One region of the Parendozoicomonas sp. 2304DJ65-17 genome, then DNA from elsewhere that is predicted to be linked to it. Evidence: riboswitches for the same ligand, from Rfam matches in the RefSeq annotation. Region 1 holds a riboswitch; the other holds the start of a gene.

What was found. Region 1 has a riboswitch for thiamine pyrophosphate ahead of thiC (phosphomethylpyrimidine synthase ThiC). Riboswitches for the same ligand answer to the same signal wherever they lie in the genome.
Region 2: it holds a riboswitch for thiamine pyrophosphate, as region 1 does, so the genes downstream of both, ACY2RR_RS11590 (ABC transporter ATP-binding protein) here and thiC (phosphomethylpyrimidine synthase ThiC) in region 1, are expected to answer to the same signal.

What each region holds. Positions count from the first base shown of each region.
Region 1 covers NZ_JBYVJV010000011.1:50,347-54,559, forward strand. Annotated here, with positions in the region: gene ACY2RR_RS21165 (DUF4269 domain-containing protein) at 1-461, shown strand, start outside; gene thiC (phosphomethylpyrimidine synthase ThiC) at 498-2,219, opposite strand; TPP riboswitch at 2,353-2,470, opposite strand; gene ACY2RR_RS21175 (hypothetical protein) at 2,541-4,213, opposite strand, start outside.
Region 2 covers NZ_JBYVJV010000003.1:504,161-508,373, reverse strand. Annotated here, with positions in the region: gene gcvA (transcriptional regulator GcvA) at 1-562, shown strand, start outside; gene ACY2RR_RS11595 (MATE family efflux transporter) at 694-2,058, shown strand; TPP riboswitch at 2,080-2,188, shown strand; gene ACY2RR_RS11590 (ABC transporter ATP-binding protein) at 2,264-3,043, shown strand; gene ACY2RR_RS11585 (ABC transporter permease) at 3,040-3,789, shown strand; gene ACY2RR_RS11580 (ABC transporter substrate-binding protein) at 3,820-4,213, shown strand, end outside.

The DNA.
Region 1 (4,213 bases):
CGGAAGTTGTAAGCACCATACTGGTTGGTCTGGACACCGATACAAGTGACATTGATATCATTTGTTCCTACACAAATGCTGTGGAGTTCTCCAAGCATCTGAAGGAACTGATTTCAGAATTCGAAGCTCCCTACATTTGTTCAAATAATGAGCGAACAGTTGCTAACTTCTACTTCAAAGATTTTGAATTTGAAATCTACGGCACGTCTCTGGCAATAAAATCTCAGGCAGGATATCGCCATTACAAAATTATGGAGCGATTAGTTGAGGTTGGTGGTACACAATTCCAACAATGCATTACAGCATTAAAACGAAGCGGATTGAAAACTGAGCCAGCAATTTGCGAGTTGTTATCTATCAGCGGCAACCCTTATATAGAAATTCTTCAGTTAGAAAGCTGGCCCAAGGAAAAACTAGCAAACCATGTTTTCAATCACCTTTCCAAACAACAGGAGGTGTAATACACCGCCTGTTGTAAATGACAAAACGCCTTAGCATCAGCTTTCAGCACTTTCCTTTTCACTCAACTCCCTTACCTCCCGGGTCATCCGCATCGGGCAGAAATCCGGGCCACACATAGAGCAAAACTCGGACTCTTTGGCACCATCCTGCGGCAGGGTTTCATCGTGGTAGGCTTTGGCCGTTTCCGGATCAAGAGCAAGGTTAAACTGATCTTCCCAGCGAAATTCAAAACGCGCTTTTGATAGCGCATCATCACGAACTCTTGCACCTGGGTGTCCTTTGGCCAGGTCTGCACCATGAGCAGCAATTTTGTAGGTGATCAACCCTTCTTTAACATCATCCCGGTTTGGCAGCCCCAAATGCTCTTTGGGGGTTACGTAACAGAGCAAAGCGCAGCCATACCAGCCAATCATTGCCGCACCCACGCCAGAAGTGATGTGATCATAACCAGGAGCAATATCCGTAATCAGCGGACCCAAGGTATAAAAAGGCGCTTCATGGCAGCATTCAAGCTGCAATTCCATATTTTCTTTAATCATATGCATTGGCACATGACCGGGGCCTTCAATCATTACCTGCACATCGTATTCCCAGGCAACTTTTGTCAGCTCTCCTAAAGTTCTCAGCTCACCAAACTGAGCTTCGTCGTTAGCATCCGCTGTACAACCCGGACGTAAGCCATCACCTAAAGAGAAACTGACATCATAGGCCTGCATAATTTCGCAGATTTCCCGAAAATGGGTGTAAAGGAAATTCTCTTGATTATGAATCTCACACCACTGAGCCAGTATGCCTCCACCACGGGACACAATACCGGTTACCCGGTTAGCGGTTTTGGCAGCATGCTCCCGAAGTACACCGGCGTGAATAGTAAAATAATCCACGCCCTGCTCCGCCTGTTCTATCAAGGTATCCCGCATCACTTCCCAGCTCAGGTCTTTGATTTTGCCCTTCACTTTTTCCAGAGCCTGATAGATAGGAACGGTACCAATTGGTACCGGAGAGTTGCGGATAATCCACTCCCGGGTTTCATGGATATTGTTACCGGTAGATAGATCCATCACCGTGTCGCCTCCCCAACGGGTCGACCACAGCAGCTTTTCCACCTCTTCCTCAATCGAAGAAGTGATTGGAGAGTTGCCGATATTAGCGTTGATCTTCACCAGAAAATTCCGGCCAATAATCATCGGTTCAGATTCCGGGTGATTGATGTTGGCAGGAATAATGGCTCGCCCTTCCGCCACTTCTTTGCGAACGAACTCAGGGGTGATGGCATCACCATCAGTTCGCCCCATACTCTCCCGTATTGCGATATATTCCATTTCAGGAGTAATAATTCCCTGACGGGCGTAATACATCTGCGAAACATTTTTACCAGACTTGGCCTTTCGAGGTGTTTTCAGGTTGGTGAAACGTACTTCCTCAAGACGAAGGTCATTCTCACGGGAACGGGCAAAAGAAGATGAGCGATTATCCAGTAATTCAGTATCACCCCGCTCCTCAATCCATTGCTTGCGAAAAGGTGCCAGACCTTCTCTCAGGTTATGGTTAAAATCGGGCTCAGTATAAGGCCCCGACGTATCGTAAACCCTGACCGGTTCATTAGGCTGGCCGCCAAACCGTTCCGGGCTATTGGATAGAGAAATTTCCCGCATTCCGACACGAATATCTGGCCGACTGCCAGTGACATGAACTTTCTTTGAAGAGGGAAACGGACGACAGGCGTCTTTAAGAAGGTGATCCGGGTTGCAAGCCATGGAAGCAGTTCCTGTTTATATTCTTGAAAAATGGACACTGCTTGCCGGATTGTAGAAGACGGCAGACTCAAAACTAAAAAACATAACTCAAAAGCAAAACAGCTAACGTAAATAGCCATATGCAGAAGAGTCGTGTCTGCCGATCCTTGTTCCCTTCGCAGGTTCTAACCTGATCAGGTTCTACGGATTTCCCATTAAAAATGGAATCTCAGCCTGCAAACACAAAGTTGCAGGCACTCCGACAAGTAACGGATCTCAGTATAAGTGCCTATGCTGCTTTACAGCAATTGATCCTCATGAAAAGTCAACAAAACCAGATTGTTACTTTTTGCTGCTTTTCGATGTTGAGGGGCTGGCACTACCCACTGCCTTAAAGTTTTTAACCTTCAAGCGCACAATAAACTCTTCTGGCTCTTTTTCAGCTGCAGCAACTGCACCTTCACGGGGAACAGGAATTGTCGCAACCAGAAAACGCCTTCCATGACCATTAGAACGGATATGGGTTTGTGAGTCGGTCGATTTGAATTCAGTAGAACTTCTGCGGCAATGAGCAGGATCATCATGAAACGCCTCAACAATAATATCGGCATCCGGGGCCTGCCCGACTTTCTGCTGATCATTGGCCTGCCAGCCAAATTCTACATAGATATTGTCATCATCCCGGTACACAGATGTATGACAACTCACGCCGCAGAGACTACGCCAGGAAACATCTTCTTCCCCGGTTCTTGGTAAAACATCCGCATTGTGAATGTGGAGGAAAACCTCATTGGACTTACTCTGACTGGAGAGATAGTTCATGCCGCTAACCGTTCTGAAACAGTTTCCAACATTTGAATTACTCAAACTTTGAGAAAGCTCTTTCATTGGAGTGTTATCACCCGCGTTTTTGGTAGCTTTCGCAGCCTGCTTCATTGCACCACTAATCGCTTCTCTAGCGGCATTAAAAACAGGAATTCCACTTCGCTTTCGCATAGGTGGCGCTGTACGAGCAGATTTTTCGTTCTGTTCCTGCAGAGTTCTTGCCTGAGCTTCGTACTCTCGCTGAAGCATCACATGTGTTTGGTTTTTCTCTTGCAACTCAGAGATAGTGCTTCTTAACTCTTCCTCTTTTGCTTTAGCTTTTAACTTGGCTCTCAGTAATTCCGATGTAAGCTCTCGCTGCCATTTGCTCTGCTGCTCATAGGATTCTGCCGCAAACGACATGACATCGTGCATATAGTCAATCTCTTTTGATGTTGTTGCACCTTTCAGCATTTCGGGTATGCACTGGTCATCATGGAAACCACTTTCACCTTCCAGACGCCCTTTACTACAGCTTGTACACGTTCTTCCTTTCGAGCAATTACCGGCTTTTTTATGGTCGTTATAGGTATTCGCAGGAACAGCTTTCTTACAACCCCGGCAAACAATAGGGCGATATGGGCAAACATTAAGATGATTATCTGGATCAGCATTAGGAACAGCCTTGGAAGCTCCCTCCAATACATTCAATCCCATTTCTTCCCAGTAAAAATCTACTGCGTAAGTTTTAACGTCACTCTCGGTTAGGTTATCAGTGGGGTATTCTTTTTTGGCTTCTGCACGGCGCTTTTCTTCATAACTCTGAAGCTGACCCAAAGACACATTCTCGGTACAGCTCTCATGTAAGGGACAGTGAATTTTTATACTGGAGAACAATTCACTATCTCCCCGTAAGTATTGCTTTTCAGGCTCTCCTGGCAGTTTGCAGCGGGAAAGACACACTTTTGGTTTGGCCTTTAGATAATTATCCATGCACGGTTCACACAATCGATGGGCATCTTGACCGCAAACAGTGACTGGTCGATAAAGAATTTCCAAACAGAGTGGGCACTTCCTGCCTTCAAGTGCGGTCATGAAAGCACCGGCGTCAACCGGATCAACCGCATAGCCTAGATAACTGAAACTACCGGTGGGTTTGCCCTGATATCGTTCTTCCGCATCACCGGCAAGACACCGAGACCGTGCACTTT
Region 2 (4,213 bases), on a different contig from region 1:
GCGTTTTCGAAAACTCTATCCGGATATCGGCATCCGCTTTACCAGTAATATCTGGGTTAAAGAACAGGACAAAGAAGCGGATATGGAGATTCGTTATGGCAAGGGACAATGGCCGGGCCTGAAAGCTGATCGGCTGACAGATGATGAGCTGTTGCCAGTTTGCAGTCCGAAACTCGCAGAACATATTGAACTCCCTACCACTCCTGAACAGCTGGCTGAACATACTCTGTTACATGTGATTGGCTATGAAGAAGGCTGGGGCTACTGGTTCCGGGAAATTGGTCACGAACCCTGTGAGAAAACACCAGGCATGCAATTCGATACACTGATTACCGCTCTGGAAATGGCTATTCACGGGCAGGGTATTGCTCTTGGCCGCACGTCGCTGGTGGAATCCATGCTTGAGGATGGGCGGCTGGTAGCACCGCTCTCTTACCGGGTAAAAACTTCGGAATCATTTTATCTGGCCTATCCATCTCACCAGTACCTTCATCCAAATGCTGGGATATTCCGTGACTGGTTATTAAATGAAAGCCTGACTGAAACTCTCGAGACCGAATGATGAGTGTTAGGTTTTTAAAATTAGAGTGGTTGCGTTAAACCGAAGCTAAGTCATGGTTTCTAGGAATAGGTTTTTCTTCACTTTTTTCACACTCTGATTCCCGAACACTCTTTATCAGTTTCAGGAAATTCATGTCCAAGTCGATCGACCTTGCCCGGGATGGCACCGGCCGAACCCTTTTCCGCTATGCACTTCCTTCAACCATGGCGGTTTGGGTTCTTGCGCTTTATACCATGGTGGATGGTATTTTTGTTGGTCAGGGTGTTGGCCCAGAGGCTCTTGCTGCTGTAAACCTTACCCTTCCTTTTATCAGTGTTCTTTACGCGATTACTATCCTCATCACTATCGGCGCCGCAACTATGGCCGGCTGCAAAAAGGGTGAGGGTGATAATCAGGCTTCCAGCAGAATTTTTTCCATGGCGTTTTATACGCTGACTGTTGTGGGTACCTCTGTTTGTTTAATCAGTTATTTCAATATTGAAACTGTTGCCCGCTTGCTGGGAGCTAAAGGAGAACTGGTCGGGCTTGTTGCGGAATATCTCGGAACCCTGCTGATCTTCAATACCTTTTACATGTTGTCTTATTCGATGGAGGTATTTGTTAAGTTCGACGGTTTCCCCCGCAAGGAACTGTGTGCCATTCTGCTCGCCGCTCTTACAAATATTGTGCTGGATTATATTCTGGTGATCCGTATGGGAATGGGGTTGCGGGGCGCGGCAATTGCCACGGGCAGTGCCCAGATACTGCAGGCCAGCTTACTGATCACCCATTTCTTCTGTGCTAAGGGAACCATTCGCTTTATGCGGGTTATGCCTGCAGCCAGAGAGTTGATGAGTTTCATAAAAGTTGGCATTCCTGACTGTATTACCGAAGTGTCTGCTGGTGTTGTTCTGTTGGCCTTTAATACAGTGATTATGTCCCGACTAAGTGCAGCAGACCTGGCCGCATTCAGTGTGGTGGGTTACGTCAATAACCTGATGATTCTGACTATGATTGGTTTAACTCAGGGTATGCAGCCAATCGTCACTTATTTAAGAGGCTGTGGTCAGAACTGGGAACTGTGGGCTGTTGTTACCCTAACAATTAAAATATCTGTTATCTGTGGTGTGGTGGCTTATCTGGTGGTGTCGTTCTGGGGGAATGAGATTGCGACACTGTTCCTCAATGAACGGGCGATGATAGACCGTTCAGTAAATATTCTGTTGATCTTCGGTTCTGCATTTCTGTTCACCGGGCTCAATATCGTGATTTCCGGGTTCTTCACCGCTATGGAGAAGCCATTCCATGCCGGAGCACTTTCATTATTGCGGGGCATGGTGCTGGTAAGTGTGTTGCTTCTGGTTTTGCCTGAAATTCTCGGTGAAACCGGTATCTGGCTTGTGGCTCCCGCTACTGAGGTTCTGACTTTATTGTGTTCGCTGTTTCTTCTCAGGCAGGAGTCCGTACGTTTGAGGTCAAAAAATAGGTACTTAGCAGTAAAAACAGGTGCTTTTTAAAACCAAAACCTATAGATTGCTGCACGTTGGTTGGGGTGCTGCCCGCAGACTTTGCAGAGCCGGGTGGCTGAGAAAGACCCACAGACCTGAACCAGATAATGCTGGCGTAGGAAACCGACAGGCCTTTCACCCTACCTGATACCGTGTGTTGAAGGTATTCCTTCCTGTCAGCTTCCTCCGCTTTCGGACGGAGCTTCCGACTTTTATGTTTGATATCACTCTCCGTAGTGCCGGGCTGGCCTATGGTGATCACCAGATTTTTGAAAATCTGAATTTAACCTTGGAAGGCGGTCGCTGGACCTGCCTTTTGGGTGGAAGTGGTGTGGGCAAAACCACACTATTGAGAATGATTGCGGGATTAACCGACGCAAGAAATATCTCTACCAGTGGCGAGGTTATCTGTGGTGATAGCCTGCCATTGGAAGGCCGAATTGCCTGGATGTCCCAGCAGGATTCACTGCTTCCCTGGGCCAGCGTGCTGGAGAATGTAACGGTTGGCGAACAATTGCGCAGTCGTTCATTATTTCGAAAAAAGAAACTGGCCCATGATGTACTGGAACGGGCTTTGTCTGTACTGGAACGGGTAGGTCTTGCCGACAAAGCTTCAGTTTTACCCCAGAACCTCTCGGGTGGTCAGCGTCAGCGGGTGGCTCTGGCTCGTACCTTGATGGAAGATCGTCCGGTTGTTTTGATGGATGAACCTTTTGCCGCTGTGGATGCCATCACTCGCCTTGATTTGCAGGATCTCTCCTGCGAACTGCTCACTGGGCGAACTGTGTTATTGATTACTCATGACCCTCTGGAAGCTCTGCGTTTGGGGCACCATGTTTATCATCTCCGCGGGCAGCCCGCGCAATTGACAGACCCCATCGCGCCCCCAGGGCGAACTCCCCGGTCGCTGGAAGATCGTGAACTTATGTCTTTGCAGGGGCAACTTCTGGATCGCCTTCGCCATGAAGAAATACCAGTGGAGGCCAAGCAATGAAAGACTCTTTAAAACCACTGGTGGTATTAGCCGGCCTGCTATTGCTCTGGCAGGCCGTTATTAGCCTATTTGATGTTCCGCCTTATATCATTCCGGAGCCAGGTGCTGTTTTCGACAGAATCATCGAAGATGCCGGATTACTGCTTGAGCATACATTGGTCACATTCTCAGAAATGTTAATGGGGTTGTTTCTGGGGGTTCTGTTTGGGGTATTAATGGCTTTGGTGCTGGTTTATTTCGCCAGAGTGCGTCCATGGCTCTTGCCAATTTTGCTGATTACCCAGGCTATTCCTGTCTTCGCCCTGGCTCCTGTTTTAATGCTTTGGTTTGGTTATGGCATGGCCTCCAAAGTGGTGATGACGGTGCTGATTATCTTCTTCCCCGTTGCCACCTGCTGTTATGACGGCTTACGCCATACTCATCAGGGTTGGCTGGATCTGGCCCATACCATGGGCGGAAACTCCTGGTCTATTCTGCGAATCATTCGCTGGCCCGCGGCGTTACCAGCGTTGGCTTCTGGATTAAGAGTGGCGGTAGTTGTGGCACCTATAGGTGCTGTTGTTGGGGAATGGGTGGGTTCCAGTGCCGGGCTTGGCTATTTGATGCTACAGGCGAATGCACGACTGTGGGTTGATTTAATGTTTGCGGCACTGACTGTTCTGGCTGTCTGCTCCGTTGGCCTCTATTACCTGACGGATTCCCTGTTGCGCTGGTTAATTCCCTGGCAGGAAAACACGGCTCACTGATTTTGCGGTTGATCTGAGAGAGAAAACAAAATGATGAGAAAATTCGCAGTACTGGTTCTGGGGTTAATAATGCCGCTTGCGGTAATGGCGGCTCCCCAGAAGCCGGAAGAGTTAAAGCTGATGCTGGAATGGTTTGTGAACCCAGACCATGGCCCGATTATTATTGCCCATCAAAAGGGGTACTTTGATAAAACTGGAGTAAAGGTCACTATCCAGGAGCCAGCAGACCCTGACCTTCCGCCTAAACTGGTTGCGGCAGGAGATGTTGATCTGGCGGTATATTACCAGCCAAGCCTGATCCAGGGCGCCAGTGATGGGCTGCCACTGTCCTGGGCCGGTTCACTGGTGACGACGCCTCTGGATGGGTTGATTGTATTGGCGGATGGTCCGATCAAATCACTGGCGGATATGAAAGGGAAATCTA